Regions from separate parts of the Thermocaproicibacter melissae genome, predicted to be linked through region 2. Evidence: a T-box and tRNA genes for the amino acid it is inferred to sense, from the RefSeq annotation. Region 2 holds a T-box; the other holds one or more tRNA genes.

Region 1 (8,266 bases), 210 kb from region 2:
TTGGCACCATGAGATACATCGTCCCTACGCGAGTATCCAGCCTCCGGGGACGATATCCGCAGCGGTAGTCACTTCGAGACGGATTGTGCGCATTCTTTTCCGCCCCCACAAGGCCGGAAACCTCCGCCTCCATCAGTTGAGCGCAGAGCCATTCCAGCATACTGAGCATCGGGTCGGGCTCCGCCATACATTTCAGTAGCAATTCCGTAAGATCTGTGTTATTCTTTCCTTGAGTCATTGGGACCAACTCCTTTTTGAATGTCTTGACACCATTCATTTTAAAGGAGTCCCAATGGCTTTTCTATACCTTCTCGAAATTGCGAACTTTATTGTACTCTATCGGTTTGGGGCAAGTTTTTGCCTCGCGGCGGGTTATCTATTGATCCTTACTGCAATTATGGCAAACCCGGTACGAGATGGGAGCAGATTGCATGGGATAGACTGTCACACCATGACATGTACCCAGAAGAAATACATAACCGATAAAATCCGAGAAAAGAAAAACGGTGCAGCCTTTCGGCTGCACCGCAATTCATTGGTAATTCCTTCGTTATGGGCGCGCTTGAATGAAAGCCGCCCTGTTTTATTGTTCAAACTTCAGGTTGATGATGGCATTCGTGGTCTCTACCGAGAGTTTTTTGCTTCCACCGCTTCGATTCTGCAAATTGCTGACCGCGTTGGTCGTGTGTGCGCTGATTGTGTAGTCCTCTTCCCTGCCGACGATGGTGCCCGTAACCAGCGCGTTTGTCGTGCGAAGCGAAATATCCGGCGATTCTACTTTTAGAAGGCCAATCTGAGCGTTCTGGGTATCCGCTTCGATTGTTTCTGTAGCAGCAACCTCTTTTAGGTCGATTGCCGCATTTGTCGTCATAAAACTCAGGCTGCGGGCAGAAATGTCATTGACCATGATGGCTGAATTTGTCGTTGAGCAGCTAAAAGTGCCAAGTTTCTGAAAACGCTCCAGTTTTACATAGCAGTTCGTGGTATCCACCTGAACATCGCCCGAATAGTCCTCAGGAAGCATGACCGTGATGGTGGGCGTATGATCGGACCTGATTCCGCGAAGCTTCCCTTTCGATTGATTGATTACCGTATAGGACGCCCCAGAACATTCAAAATCATAAGTCTGGCCCTTGGCTGTCGGATACTTTACCTCGATTTTGTTATTATTCCACGGTTGAAACACGACCGCCTTATCTTCGGCGGAAATGTTCACTGAGGTAATGCCGTCGGCAGAAATATCTCGTGTCTGGTATTCGTAATCAATCGTTTCTCCCATGAGCGTATTCACGACGGAACTAACGGTTCCAGTATGCCGAAATTGAAGCAGACATGCCGGTACAATCACAAGGGCCGCGACACACAGCACAACGACCAGTGCAATAAGGGCAATCCGGCCGATGTTTCTCGGCTTTCGTCTCGGGTGTTGTGCGAGGATTTGTTGCGCAAGCGCATAAACATTGCCGAAGTCATTCACGGCCGCTTCCTCGGTCCAGCCGCTTTTGACCTTATTTTCGATTGTCTCCCGGTAATATGTGAGAATCTGTTCCAATTCATCTTCCGGAAGCGCTTTCAGCAAGCGCCGCAAAGTTGCAAGAAACTGAATTTTATTCATGATGTGTTCTCCTCCGGGATAATATACTCAAGGAATTGAAGCTGAATCGGGCGCAAGACAGGCCGATCAAACCCGATAAAGCCACGGAGCAGTTTTCCATGTCAATATCCGAAGTTTCAGTCTGCGGTCGCTCCTGCGATCCGGAACAAGAAATTTTTCATATCCGGAAGTGAAGAGGTAATCCTTTATGCTGCGGTAGTTGATTCCGTCACGCAGCGCGATGTCAATGCAGTCCATAACGACGAGAGGAATCCAATTCTTTTCAATTTGAGCCGGCAGCTCGCTTTCCGTGCAGACGGACTTTGCGGTATCCAGCACGCGCAGAGCAGCCTCCACACGGCTGAAAATCTTTAAACCGACCGGCTCGGTTCTTCCACGCTTTAATTCAAGGTCTTTCTCACGGCAAAGCAAAGCGGGCGCCTGCGCCAAAGAATCCGAAAAGATCAGCACCTGAAAAAGGAACTCCTCTGCATAACCGAAGGGGCAGTTCTCGTCAAACGACAGTTGTTTTGCAAGTATAAAATCGCGGCGAAGCAGCACCGCGGCAATATCAATTCTTCTTTCCTTGTGAATGAGTTCCCGGATATAGTGGACACCGCTGGGACGCCGAATCACCGTGCTGATGGCGTAGCGTTCCGCAGCGCGAAGTTCTTCTTTCGTAATGCAGCCAAAAACGAAATCGCTGTTCAGGCGATTTGCAATCTCCAAATAAACAGGAAGATGACCTCGGTATAGCCTGCGCGCAAAGAAAAAGGTTATATATTTTCCGTTTGCTTTCTGTATTGCCGTGTTCAACGCAGCGGGTACATTTGAAACACCGTTCTGAACTACAAAGCCGCGTAGATTCAGTTTTTTAATTTGCAATACCGCTTCCAACACGGTTTTATCCGTGGAACCCATATCGACAATGATGAATTCCGCATCAATTCCTTTTGCCTGTTCCGCGGCAAAAACAATAATTCTGGCAATTTCCTTTTCAACATTCTGCGTTGGAATCAATATAGAAAGTTCAGAAGGCTGCAACCAGAACCCACCCTTCCGTCATATATTCCTATTCAAGTATATCCATAAAGAATCCCTTTCGTAAGACGTAATTCATACAGATTGCAACATAGAAACCACAAATAATCTGGTTAAATTGGAAACTACTTTCTCTGCTTGCCCGGGAGAGATTTCGTGCTGTTATTTTTCGCCCAGCTGCGCACCGCAGAAACCCATTCGCTGTCGTCAATGAAGCGGGATAATTTTTCCACGATTTCATTCGGCGCTTCTGACATTCCCTTTTTGACCCACTGAATCACCATGCCTACTAAGCCATATGTATAAAACTCCGCAATCAGAATCCGATCGTCCGGCTCAAGGTTCATCGTTTTCTGAAAATCCGGTTTTTCAAGAATTTTAATCAGCATATCGCGCGTTTCGCGAAACAAATAATCGCGCAGAATGCTCTGCCCGTCGAGGTTCAGTGAACCGGCATAAAACGCTTTATCTTTCCGCATGATGTTCAGCGCTTTCATAATTGCAGCAGACCAATCCGCGCCATCCGAAATCGGCGACAGCGTGGTAATAATCTCGCTGTAATAAATCCAGTTCACAAGGTCATATTTATCTTTGAAATGATAATAGAAGGTTTGGCGGTTCAGACCGCAGCCCTTCACGATATCCGATACAGTGATTCTCTCCAGACTCTTCTTTTTCATCAATGTTTTTAACGAATCAGCCATAGCCCTTTTTGTGATTAGAGAATCGGACATACAACACCCTCGCATATCTCAAAACATTTCGACGTAGCTTTTTCAATTAGTTTATCAAAAGTTCTGAAAGTTTTCAACATTCGTCCCTCTAAGTTTGTTCAGGCTTCCTCTCATTTTTGTCGAAAAACGCTTGCAAATCACGCGCAGATGTGGTATAGTAATAAAGCTGTTTCGATTCTCTGGGGTATTAGCTCAGTTGGGAGAGCGCCACACTGGCAGTGTGGAGGTCAGCGGTTCGAACCCGCTATGCTCCACCAAACAAAAACCCGCATGGTTCTTGGGCCTGCGGGTTTTTTGCTGTCTTTAGACAGCTAAGGGCAATTAGCCGTTTGGTCATTATTTAGTCATTATTCAAATAAAACGTACAAACATTAAGCCCACCGGGGATTAACCCGATGGGCTTATTTTTGCATCTAATACCAAAGCAGATACACCGGCTAAGGGTACATCCACTAAGTCATAATTTATAATAATGGCTTAGTCGAGGGGAACGACTGCCCCTTGAAAAGTGTTTTTGATATATGTTTTAATTTCATCACTTTTCAGCACTTCCACAAGAGCTTTGATTTCTTCGCGGTTCTCATCACCTTTGCGGACGGCAATGATATTCGCATAAGTTTTTGCGGCAAGCGAATCAGACGCTTCCAAGGCAAGGGCATTTTCCGTCTTGAGGCCGCCCTCCAGCGCATAGTTGCCGTTGATGATGGCAATATCCACATCCGGTAGGGAACGCACTAACTGGGCTGCTTCAATTTCGCGGAATTTGAGATTCTTTTTGTTTTCGGCAATGTCTTTCTGGGTAGCAGTAATATCAGCCCCGTCCTTCAGCTTAATCAAACCCTGTGCCTGAAGAAGCAACAAAGCCCTCGCTTCATTAGTCGTATCGTTCGGCACCGCTACGGTTGCCCCGTCTTTCAAATCCTCCAAGGATTTTATTTTGCCAGCATAAATTCCGAACGGTTCATAGTGAATCGCACCCGCGGATACAAGATTGGTTCCCTTTTCTTTGTTGAATTCCTTCAGATACGGTTCGTGCTGAAAATAGTTTGCGTCTAATTGGTTATCTGCTAGAGCGGTGTTCGGCAGGATATAATCGGAAAACTCTTTGATTTCCAATTCATAGCCTTTGTTTTTCAGCAGTTTCGCAGCTTCTTTTAATATCTCCGCGTGCGGCGTAGGCGAGGCACCGACTACGATTTTTTTCAATCCAGTGGAAGCCGAATCGCCAGTCGAAGAGGAAGCGGTGCTTCCGGAGCTTGCGCAGCCCGTAAATGCACTCAAAGACAGGAGTGCAGCCAGTACGATGGAAACCGTTTTTCTATTTTTCATAATTACCCTCCGTTTTCTCTTATTGTTTTCTTCTGTCAAGTGACATGGCTATTTGCATGCCGATTTTCTGGAAAATCTGAACAATCAGCACAAGAAGGACAACCGTGATGAGCATGATTTCGTTTTGGTAACGGTAATAACCGTAGTTAATTGCGATGGTGCCAAGCCCTCCGCCGCCTACGAAACCTGCCATAGCCGAGTAGCCCAAAATGGTTGTTACGGCAATTGCGGCGCCGACAAGAAGTGACGGTCTCGCCTCCGGAAGGAGGACTTTCCACACAATCTGAAAATTGGAAGCACCCATGGACTGCGCCGCCTCAATTACACCCTGATCCACTTCCTTGAGGGAAGATTCCACGAGTCGAGCGACAAACGGTGCGGCCGACAGCGTAAGCGGCACAATGGTTGCTGTGGAGCCGATGGTGGTGCCGGTAACAAGACGAGTAAACGGCATAATCGCCACTAAAAGGATTAGAAAAGGTATGGAGCGTGTCAGGTTTACAATGACGTCCAGCGTCTTAAATAACCAGGGGCTAGGATGAATCCCGTCCTTGCAGCTCGTGACTAGGAAAATTCCGATTGGCAAGCCGATGACATATGCAAACAAAGTGGACACCAGTGTCATATACAGCGATTCGCCGACACCTTGAAGCAGCATGTATAAAGTCGATTCATCTAGCATTGTCAATCACCTCCGCGGTAAGTCCTCTTGACCGGATATAATGAACCATTTTCTGCGCCAAATCTTCGTCCTCGGGTAACTGTACCACCAATTGTCCAAAGGCTTTGCCGTTTAGGTCTTTTGTGTCGGCATGAAGAATATTGACGGGTGCTTTGCAGGTCAAAACCATATTGGCGAGTACCGGCTCTTCGGAAGAATTCCCGTTAAAAACAATACGCAGGCAGCGTTTGCTCAACCGCACATTGCGTCCTTCTGCGCCCGGGAAAACAAATTTCCGTGCCGCAGCGGTTTGCGGGTTTGTAAAAACATCCTCCACAAGGCCGCATTCGGCGATTTGGCTGTTGTCGATGATTGCCACACGATTGCAAATCTTTTCGATTACACTCATTTCGTGCGTGATAATTACAATCGTAATTCCAAGCTGCCGGTTGATATTTTTCAGCAGATCGAGAATCGACTGCGTAGTTGTGGGGTCCAGTGCACTGGTAGCTTCATCGCACAGCAGAACTTTTGGGTTCGTCGCGAGTGCACGCGCAATTGCGACGCGCTGCTTTTGTCCGCCGGATAACTGTGTTGGGTAAGACTCTGCCCGATCGGAAAGCCCGACTAAGTCCAGAAGCTCCTGTGCCTTCTTTTTTGCGTCCGATTTACGTACCCCCGAAATTTCCAAAGGAAAGCAGACATTTTCAAGCGCTGTCCTCTGTTGCAGAAGATTGAACTGCTGAAAGATCATTCCGATGGAACGGCGCACCTTACGCAAATCGGTTTCACTTAATGCACAAAGATCTTTTCCGTCAAAAATGACGGTTCCTTGCGTCGGCCTTTCCAGCAGATTGATGCACCGCACCAATGTGCTTTTTCCGGCTCCGCTCATGCCGATAATCCCGAAAATATCCCCTTTTTCAATGTTTAAGTTAATGTCGTGTAAAGCGTGGATTTCCGCATCCTTGGTTTGATAGGTTTTGCTCAAGCCGCGTATTTCGATTAAACTCTGACCCATATTCCCCTTCCCTCCTGACCGTCCAACCGGTGCTGTTCATCTTACAGTTTCCATTCCGACGAACATTTCCTGTGTGGAGTCTTGCTTTTACCACTACTGTCTTAGTAAAATAGCAATTATATGTATTTAATATATGTATGGCACTGGTTGCTATTAGTTAGTTTAACGTAACTCCCTTATTGCCGTCCAATACTTGAAAATTATTAACTTCAATAGAATTTCACTATAACTGCCTTTTTACAGCATCATGGACTTGACAAAGGCCCTGCATATTTCTCCTGTCTGCTACAAAGCAGCCGAGAGATAGCAGGGCCTTTTAAATCGAGAAGATATTATGGTTGCTACACATGAAATAATTACGTTTGATATCGCACTGCGAATATGGTACATTGATTTCGCAGATAAATTTTATGGCAACTTCACTTGTAATAGATAAATAGCGCGGACGGAATGGAATTTTTGACCTAAACGAGCACGGTGCGCATTGTAGAGGAGCCGCCCGAAAAGCAGCTTTTTTTTGATAAAGCACAGTCTGCGTGGAAAGGAGAGAATGTATATGACTTTACAGCAGATACATTATATAATAACCATTTCAGAAGTCGGTTCCTTCAACAAAGCCGCGGAGGTTCTATACGTGGCACAGCCGTCGCTGACAAACGCAATCAAGGAGGTTGAAAAAGAAATCGGCATCACGATTTTCAACCGCAGCGGCAAGGGAGTGACCTTAACCAACGACGGTGCGGAATTTCTTTTATATGCACGGCAGGTATACAGTCAATATAATATTTTGCTCGAGAAATTCGGCAAAAACGGAAATGTGAAAAAGAAATTCGGTGTTTCAACGCAGCATTATTCTTTTGCCGTCAAGGCTTTTGTGGAAATGGTAAAGTCGTTTGACACATCAAAATATGAATTCGCTATACGGGAAACGAAAACAGGAGACGTAATTAACGATGTCAGCACGCTCAAAAGCGAAATCGGAATCTTGTACCTCAGCGACTTCAACAGGAAAGCTATCCTGAAACTTCTTCGGTCCAACAACTTGGAGTTTCACAAGCTGATTGAATGCAACGCATACGTTTATCTCTGGAAAGGGCATCCACTGGCAAAAGAGAAGTCGATTCATTTTGCACAGCTTGCAGACTACCCATGCCTTTCCTTTGAACAGGGTGATAACAGTTCTTTTTATCTTGCCGAAGAAATTTTGAGCACAAATGAATATCCGCGGATTATTAAAGCGTGCGACCGCGCCACCATGTTAAACCTTATGGTGGGTCTCAACGGATATACTCTCTGCTCCGGAATTATATGTGAAGAGCTCAACGGCACGGATTATGTAGCGGTTCCGTTTGAAGCAGACGATGTGAATCAGAATAGCATCATGGAGATTGGTTATATTGTCAGAAAGAATACAATGCTCAGCAAAATGGGAAGCTTATATATCGAAGAAATCAAAAAATATTTGAACACTTATGCAAAAAATATGGAATAACAAAAGGTCTCCTAGAAAGGATAGTATTGCGACCATAGCGGGTTGCACTTTATCAAGGATGTCCACTTTTTGATTCGCATGAAAGCAATTACCACTCTGCTTATTTCCGGAATATAACAAAGAAAAATGCAGCAGTTTGTTAATGGATAAAACTGCTGCATTTTTGTTTCTCCTTTCTTGTTGGAAAGTTTTGTCGTCTCTCATTTTCACACATGTTTTACGGAACACCAGCAACCTTTACCTCACACGGCGCCGAGCAGAAACACGGCAGCATGCCCTTGAAGTCGCAGTCAAGCCTAATTGTAGGCCGCATCCACGGAAGATCAAATTGGCCGGAAGCAAAAGCAACTTCTTTTGATGTTGGCGGAGCTATCAGCAGTAAACCGCTGTTTGC
Region 2 (8,266 bases):
AAAATTCTGCCTCGTCGTCCTTGCCGGGAAGAGTACATTTCGCCTTCAGCGTAACGACCGGCCCGTCCACGGGAATCCGCGCATATTCTCTGCCCGGTTCCGTGATAACGCGGTTCGGTGTTGGGCCGCAGTCCTCTAATTCCCGCGCCACCATGGCAAGATAGTACTTCCCGTTCTCTTTTGTAAGGGCGAGAAACGCGTAGCAGCCCTGCAGCGTGCAAAGTCCGGCATAATCGCCGTCGTGAAGACCGCTACCGTCGACTGTGACCGATGCTTCACATTCGGGGAATACGGTGCGCTGCGTCAGCGTGTTCACGGCTTGGCAGACGTTGGTGCAGAGCTTACCGCTGCGGATGCGCAGATGCCCGGGGCACTCCGTCAGCGACCAAAGGTCGTGATTGGGAATGTGGTTCCACTGCCAAAAACTTTTCAGCGTTTCGCTTTGGAAATCATCGCTGCCGTAAAGCGGCTCGTAACGGTGTTCGGGGCGGGTGCTGGTTGTTTCGACTAGCTTTGGCGCTTTCCCGTCGATGCCCAGAACCGGAAAATCGTTTTCCCAGTGCATCGGAACGAGAACCGGCACGCGGCCGACTGCGCCGTGGTCCTGAAACAGCATGGCATACCATTTCCCGTCGGGCGTGTCAACAATTCCGCCCTGCGCGACGCCTTGGTTGAAAAATCCCATGTCGTCGTCCATTATGTCTTTCCCGCGGAATTCCCCTTCCAGGGAGTCCGAAACAAAGCAGGTTTCCACCCGTCGCTTGGTTCCGTCATTCGGCCAGTGAATCAGGAACAGATAGTATTTCCCGTTGATTTTGTAGAAGTGGGAGCCTTCGTAGCCGAGGCCGGCGTTCTTCCTGTCCTGTACCAGCAGGCGGTTGAGGCCGCCCGGTTTCGGACCGGTCAGGTCGGAAGTCAGCTCGGTCAGGTAGATTTCCGTGTTGCCGTGAACGATAAAAACGCGGTCGTCTTCAAAGTAGAGTGAGCTGTCATAGTAAAAGCCTTCTATGTTCTGCCTCTGCCACGGACCCTCAATGTTTTTTGAGCGGAACAGATAGGTGCGGTGCGTGTCGTTTGCAATGAAAGATACATAGAACGTGCCGTTGTGGTATCGGAGGGAACCGGCCCACATTCCTTGGCCGTAAGCGCATTTTTCCCCTTCCAGCCGTTCTTCCGGGGTGTTTTCCAGTTCATCGTAGAGATAACTTACAATTTCCCAGTGAATCAGGTCATAGGAGCGCAAAATCACGCCGCCTGGCATGAAGTGCATGGTGGTGCTTACCATATAGTAGGTGTCTCCTACCCGTATGACATCGGGGTCGGGAAAATCACACCGAAGAATCGGGTTCGTTCCTATCATAAGGCTGAATCTCCTTTCTGGCGAGGCCTGTCAATTGTTTTCATTGTAAGCCGTGCAGATTCAGCGGACAAGCGCATCTGCGCAAAATGGCAAAAGGTTTCCGAAGTTGAGCAAGAAATGGCACTCAAAAAGAAAAGATGGCGCACAAAAAGATTGGATGATATTATCAAAACGCACTCCGGAAGTGCTGGAAAAGATGGGCCTTCTGGCGGGGCAACTGCTGCAGATGGTGCTGAACATCATGTGGGATGGTTGCCGCAGAAGGAAGGACGCGGAAAGCGTTAACGGAGGATGAAAGAGTGTTGATTGTGAAGAGGCGCCACTCCGGCAGGGAAAACCGGCAAAATCAGCTCCGGGAAAGATTGACTTTTCTCTTTGCCCGGTTTATACTTGAAAAGTGTTTTGAATAGGAAAAAAGCGCTGAAGGGCAGAGCAGCAGGGAAGTCCGCTCAAGAGAGGGAACCGTTGGTGTGAGGTTCCTGCGGAAGCCGTGCCGCAGCCGGCCCGGAGCTTCGCACCGATGAGGTGCGGCGTTTTCCCGCGTTAAGGGGGCCAGAGTGGCGCCTTATTTGGGCGCAATTTGGGTGGTACCACGGATTTTTCCGTCCCATACGGGCGGGGAAGTCTTATTTTTTTGCGCGGCCATAAATTCGGCCGCGCCGGAAATGGGGCAAAAAGGACTATGAAATGGACAGGATTGAACGAACTGCGCGAGATGTATCTTTCGTTCTTTGAATCGAAAGGTCACTTGCGTCTTCCAAGCTTTTCACTGATTCCGAAGGACGACAACAGTCTCCTTCTCATCAACTCCGGCATGGCGCCGATGAAGAAATATTTCACCGGCGAGGTAACGCCGCCGCGCAAGCGCGTGACCACATGCCAGAAATGCATCCGCACCGGCGACATTGAAAACGTCGGCATTACGGACCGCCACGGCACATTCTTTGAGATGCTGGGGAACTTTTCGTTCGGTGATTATTTCAAGCATGAGGCGATCGCTTGGGCATGGGAATTCTGCACCAAGGTGCTGGAACTTCCGGAGGACAAGCTGTGGGTGACAATTTATATCGACGACGATGAGGCGTACGACATCTGGACAAAGGAAGTCGGCGTCGACCCGTCGCACATTGTGCGCCTCGGCAAAGAGGACAACTTCTGGGAGCATGGATCCGGCCCGTGCGGCCCCTGCTCGGAAATTTATTTTGACCGCGGCGAGGAACACGGCTGTGGCAAGCCAACCTGCGGCGTAGGCTGCGACTGCGACCGTTATGTGGAATTTTGGAACGTCGTTTTCTCTCAGTTCAACAGCGACGGCAAGGGCAACTACCCGCCGATGGAGCATCCGAACATCGACACAGGCATGGGCCTTGAACGCCTTGCCTGCATTATGCAGGGTGTCGACAACCTGTTCCTTGTCGATACCGTGCAGAACATTACGAAGCAAGTTTCCAAGTTGACCGGCGTCAACTATGGCGACGACGAGAAAAAAGACATTTCCCTGCGCGTTATTACCGACCACATGCGCAGCGCCGTCTTTATGATTGCCGACGGCGTGATGCCTTCCAACGAAGGCCGCGGCTATGTGCTTCGCCGTCTGCTCCGCCGTGCGGCGCGCCATGGACGCCTCCTCGGCATGCACGAGACATTCCTGTATAAGATTGTCGATACCGTGGTGCATGAGAATCAGGGCGCTTATCCGGAGCTTGCCGAAAAACGCGACATGATTACGAAGCTCATTCGCGTGGAAGAAGAAAGCTTCGCAAGAACCATCGACCAGGGACTTCAGTTGCTGAACGGCTACATGGACGAGACCGTCAAGAGCGGCAAGACCGTGTTCCCGGGCGAAGATGCGTTCCGCCTGAGCGACACCTACGGCTTCCCGATTGACCTCACAAAAGAAATCGTTGCCGAGCGCGGCCTCACGGTGGACGAGGAAGAGTTCGGCAGACTGATGCGCGAACAGCGCGAACGTGCCCGCGCGGCACGTAAAAACGCCGGCGCCGATGCTTGGGCCGGTGAGAGCAATGTCCTCGACGGGGTGCCGGAGACGGAGTTCCTCGGTTACGAGACTCTGGAAGCCGAGGCAAAAGTGCTTGCCATCGTCCGCGACGGCGTGCGCGTGGAATCCGCTACGGCCGGCGACGAGGTTCTCCTCGTGCTTGACCGCACTCCGTTCTACGGCGAGAGCGGCGGCCAGGTCGGCGATACCGGCTCCATCGAGTCCGAAGATGCCGTGCTCGAGGTAACAAACACAACGAAGAACCAAGCGAAGAATTTCTTGCACCATGTTGCGGTTCAGGCAGGAGAGATTCGCGTCGGAGATAAAGTCAAGGCAGCGGTGAATGCAGACCGCCGCGCCGCCATCATGCGCAACCACACAGCGGCACACTTGCTGCAGGCAGCTCTGCGCCGTGTGCTCGGCACGCATGTGGAACAGGCGGGCCAGCTTGTCAACGACAAGCGCGTTCGCTTTGACTTCACGCACTTCTCCGCCCTCACAAAGGAAGAACTGAAAAAGGTGGAGGAGCTTGTCAACCACGAAATCCTGAGCGCTGTTCCGGTCGAGAGCCGTGAGATGCCGATTGAAGAAGCGAGAAAGCTCGGCGCGATGGCCCTGTTCGGCGAGAAGTACGGAAAGGTCGTCCGTGTCGTTTCCGCGGGAGATTTCTCGAAGGAATTTTGCGGCGGTACGCATGTTTCAAACACCGCCCAGCTCGGTTTATTCCGCATCGTTTCCGAGAGCTCTGTCGCTGCGGGTGTCCGCCGTATTGAGGCTGTAACAGGAACGAATGTGCTTGCGCTGCTCGACGAAACAACCCAGATGGTAGAAGACGCCGCCCGCGAACTGAAGCTCAACAACCCCGCAGAACTTGTTCACCGCATCGGCCAGCTGTCGGCAGAACTGAAAGAAAAAGAGCGTGAAGTCGAATCACTCAATGCGAAGCTAGCTGCCATGCGTGTGGAAAGCCTGTTCTCTTCCGCAAAAGACGTGAAGGGCGTTCAGCTCATCACGGCAAGATTTTCCGGTGTGGAGCCTGCCGCCCTGCGCGTAATGTGCGACAAGGTGCTGGAACGCTCGCAGAACTGCGTCGCCGTTATTGCCGGCGTGAACGGAGAAAAGATTAACATTGCTGCCTGCGCAGGCAAAGACGCACAGGCCAAGGGTGCCCATGCGGGCAAGATTGTCCGCAGCGTTGCCGCAGTCGCGGGAGGAAGCGGCGGCGGACGCCCAGACAGTGCCATGGCCGGCGCAAAAGATGTTTCAAAGCTTGATGATGCTCTTTCCGCAGCCGAAAAAATTGTTGCGGATATGTTGAAATAAGGCTATAATAATACCGTTGTGCAAAGGAGGTTCCGCGATGGACTGTGTGTTCTGTAAAATCGCCGCAGGCGAGATTCCGAGCAAAAAGGTCTACGAGGACGACAAAGTCCTTGCATTCTATGATCTTGAGCCGCAGGCTCCGGTGCATATTTTGATTATCCCGAAAGAGCACATTGCTTCTGCGGCTGAAATCACGCCGGAAAACAGCAGTGTTGTCGCACATATTTACGAAGTAGCTGCAAAGCTTGCAGCGGAGCAGCACCTCGATGACGGCTTCCGCATCGTCTGCAACGCAGGCAAAGACGGCGGCCAGACTGTGCCGCATCTGCATTTCCACCTGCTTGGCGGGCGTTCGATGAAGTGGCCTCCCGGCTGATGGAAGGCTGCGCACGGATGCCGATTACATTTTGAAAGGTCGTTCTGATTATGAGCGGGAAATACTATGAAATGACGATTGCAGGTTGCAAGCGGCAGCTGCCGATTTGCCCGATTAATGAGCACCTCGACATTGCCGGCTTCATCATGCTCGGCGATGTGGAACTGACGGAGAAGACCGCCGCCGCACTTCTGAAAAAGTGCCCGGAACACGACGTCGTCGTGACCGCCGAAACAAAGGGAATTCCGCTTTGCTATGAGATGGCAAGGCAGGGCTGCGGCAAATATGTTGTGGCGCGCAAAAGCGTCAAGGTATATATGAGAAACCCGATTTCCGTCGAAGTGAAGTCCATTACAACGGATCATATCCAGAAGCTTTTCCTTTCGGAAGAGGACGAAAAGGTTCTGCGCGGCAAGCGCGTGTTGATTGTTGACGACGTTATCAGCACCGGCGAATCGCTTGCAGCCATGGAGAAGCTCGTCGGAATGTATGGCGGCAACATTGTCGGCCGCGCGGCCGTGCTCGCAGAAGGCGACGCAAAGGACCGCAGCGATATTATTTATCTGGAACCTCTGCCGCTTTTCTTCAAATAAAGTTCAACGAAATACGGGGGAGTTTTATGAGACGACCGCTGGTGTTGGTGGGATTTTGCTATCTGCTGACGCTTGCGGCCGCCGTTTTTTTCGGCGCAAGTCTGTCGTTTGTTCTGTTATGGGTCTGTCTCGCCGGATTTGCCGTTACGTTTTTTTGGTGGCGTACCCGGCGGGCAGTTGTTTTTCCGCTCGCCTTTGCGGCGGCTGCTGTTGCGCTTGCGTCGTTTTGCTTGTACTCCCGCACGGCGGTGGAACCGCCCCGTTCTCTCGATGGGAAAACCGCGGAGATTACCGGCACCGTCTGTGAACTGCCCGAACAGCGCTACGGCCGCTGGTACTATGTAATTCGCGTCGACAACGTCAGCGACGCAGAGGAAATCAAGAATTTCAAGATTCGCCTTTCCTCCTCGAGTCAGCTGGATGTCGGGCCGTATTCCCGAGTCAGCGGAAAAGTTAGCTTCTTCCTTCCGTCAGGCGGCGACGGCTTCACATCGCGCAGTTATTACGCCTCAAAAGGCATCATGCTTTCCGCTTACGCGCCGTGGGGCGAAACGTTGGAAGTATTGCCGCCTAGCGAGAAGCCGCCGTATTACTATGCGCTTTGCGTACGGCAAAAGCTTCTGAATGCCCTCGATGAAGTGCTTCCGCCGGAGGAGACGTCGCTCGTCAAGGGTATCCTGCTGGGGGATACAAGCGGCCTCTCAGACAGCTTGATGGACGATTTCCGAACGGACGGAGTCTCGCATATTCTCTCTGTTTCGGGATTGCATATGTCGACCATTGCGGAGCTGCTCATCTTTCTGCTGCTGTTCTGTCGGATTCCGAAACGGGCTGCGTCTGTTGCAGCAGCCGGCGGCGTGCTCGGATTCATGGCGGTAACGTGCTTCGTTCCGTCCGTCACGCGCAGCGGCGTCATGTGCCTGCTGTTTCTTGCCGGTCCGCTGTTTTCACGCCGCGCGGACCCGCTGAACTCTCTATGTACGGCAGCTTTGCTGATTTGCATTTCCAATCCGTACTCCGCGGCGGATGTCGGCTTTCTGCTCTCATTCTTTGCCACGCTCGGCCTCATCGTCTGCACGCGACCCGTTACAGCTTTCCTCAATAAGAAGTTTGACCGGGTACGGGCGCTCAGCCCGCTTGTGAAGGGAATAAACGGTGTGCTTGCCACTTCGGTGGGCGCCACGCTGTTCACGCTTCCCATCATCATTCTGAGCTTCGGCACCATGTCGCTCGTTTCACCGCTGGCAAATATTCTGGAACTTGTACCTTCATCGCTCCTCTTGTGCTTCGGCGCAGCAGCCGCAATTTTTCAGCTGCTTCTGCCGCAGACGTTTCTCGCCATGCCGTTTGCCCTTGTTTCGGGTCTGCTTGCAAAATATATGCGTGCGAGCGCGGCGTTTCTTGCTCGTCTGCCGTTTGCGTCTGTTTCCGCTTCGCAGGGATTCGTAACGCTTTGGCTTGCGGGCACACTGCTTTTGTTTGCCGCGGCCCTGTTTCTCGCGAAGGGCAAACGGCTCTTCCCACAGGCGGCCTGCCTTTCCTTTATTTTGTTGCTTGTTGGCATCGGCTCGTTTCAGCTGTCTCGCCAGAATGTGACGCGCCTGACGCTGCTTGACGGCGGGGACGGCATATGCGCCGTGCTTACGCGGGGCGGACATGCTTTTGTCGTCGGATGTGACAGTTATAACTCGGGGAAACTGCTCTCGCACTTTTGCAGCGAAAACGTATCAAAGCTGGACGGCATTGCGGTGCTGACGCAGAATCGGGATGAGTTTACTTGCGCGAAAGAGATAGCGGCTCGCTTCCGTCCGGTGAAGGTCGTTGCTCAGGAAACTGCGGCCGCGGACGGATACGTCAGGCGGGCAGCGCAGAACAGTCTGCTGATTCCGTTTGTGTCGCAGGCGGAATGTACGGTGTGGAATCGTGTAAAAATTCAACTGGTGCAGGCGGGGAAGGCCACAGCGGCGCGGATTACGTCTGACGGCGTTTCGGTTCTTCTGTGTCCGGACGGGGTGAAGAGCCTGCCTGCGAACTGGAAGACTCCGGATTTCCTTGTCGTCGCGTCCGCGTCGTCCGCGCTCGAAGATGTTTCGCCGGTCTGTACCGTTTTCTCTATGGAAAATGAGACACTCCGGAAAAATCATGACGTTGTGGCCGCACGGCGAGCCGTCTGGACGGGCGGATACGGAAATCTTGTGCTGAATATGACGGGGGAACGAAAACTGTCCGTCGGGAGGGAAAAGTAAAATGCCTGAAATAACCGAAGCGGAGCTGAAAAAGCAAATTGAAAAAAATAACTTTGCCAAGCTGTACTTTCTTTACGGCGAAGAAAAATACATGGTGGAGCATTATGCCCAGCGGCTGATTGCCAAAGCTTCCGCGGAAGGCCTGCGCGACTTCAATTTTCAGAAATTCGACGGCTGTGAGGCGGATATGGATTCCATCGCTGCAGCGGTAGAAGCGATGCCCGTCATGGCGGAGCGAAAATGCGTGGCAGTCTCCGACCTCGACGTTGGCGCCCTGCGAAGCACAGATGCGAAAAAACTCGAAGAAATTCTTTCCGACCTTCCCGACACCTGCGTTCTGGTGATTTACCTTCTCTCCTTCAATTTTGA

The links. The T-box of region 2 lies ahead of alaS (alanine--tRNA ligase). A T-box ahead of a tRNA ligase gene usually reads a tRNA of that ligase, here a tRNA-Ala.
Region 1: it has a tRNA-Ala gene. The T-box ahead of alaS (alanine--tRNA ligase) is inferred to sense a tRNA for this amino acid. The anticodon was not compared.

Annotation. Positions count from the first base shown of each region.
Region 1 covers NZ_CP101827.1:944,233-952,498, forward strand. Annotated here, with positions in the region: gene NOG13_RS04665 (IS256 family transposase) at 1-238, opposite strand, end outside; partial or broken gene NOG13_RS04670 (preQ(1) synthase) at 337-486, shown strand; gene NOG13_RS04675 (DUF4097 family beta strand repeat-containing protein) at 584-1,615, opposite strand; gene NOG13_RS04680 (glycosyltransferase family 2 protein) at 1,682-2,638, opposite strand; gene NOG13_RS04685 (TetR/AcrR family transcriptional regulator C-terminal domain-containing protein) at 2,761-3,369, opposite strand; tRNA gene NOG13_RS04690 (tRNA-Ala) at 3,551-3,626, shown strand; gene NOG13_RS04695 (MetQ/NlpA family ABC transporter substrate-binding protein) at 3,847-4,698, opposite strand; gene NOG13_RS04700 (methionine ABC transporter permease) at 4,718-5,380, opposite strand; gene NOG13_RS04705 (methionine ABC transporter ATP-binding protein) at 5,370-6,380, opposite strand; gene NOG13_RS04710 (LysR family transcriptional regulator) at 6,937-7,872, shown strand; gene NOG13_RS04715 (hypothetical protein) at 8,090-8,266, opposite strand, start outside.
Region 2 covers NZ_CP101827.1:1,155,404-1,163,669, reverse strand. Annotated here, with positions in the region: gene NOG13_RS05755 (glycoside hydrolase family 43 protein) at 1-1,360, opposite strand, end outside; gene NOG13_RS05750 (hypothetical protein) at 1,518-1,655, shown strand; T-box leader at 1,772-1,973, shown strand; gene alaS (alanine--tRNA ligase) at 2,043-4,682, shown strand; gene NOG13_RS05740 (histidine triad nucleotide-binding protein) at 4,720-5,058, shown strand; gene NOG13_RS05735 (phosphoribosyltransferase family protein) at 5,109-5,651, shown strand; gene NOG13_RS05730 (ComEC/Rec2 family competence protein) at 5,678-7,897, shown strand; gene holA (DNA polymerase III subunit delta) at 7,899-8,266, shown strand, end outside.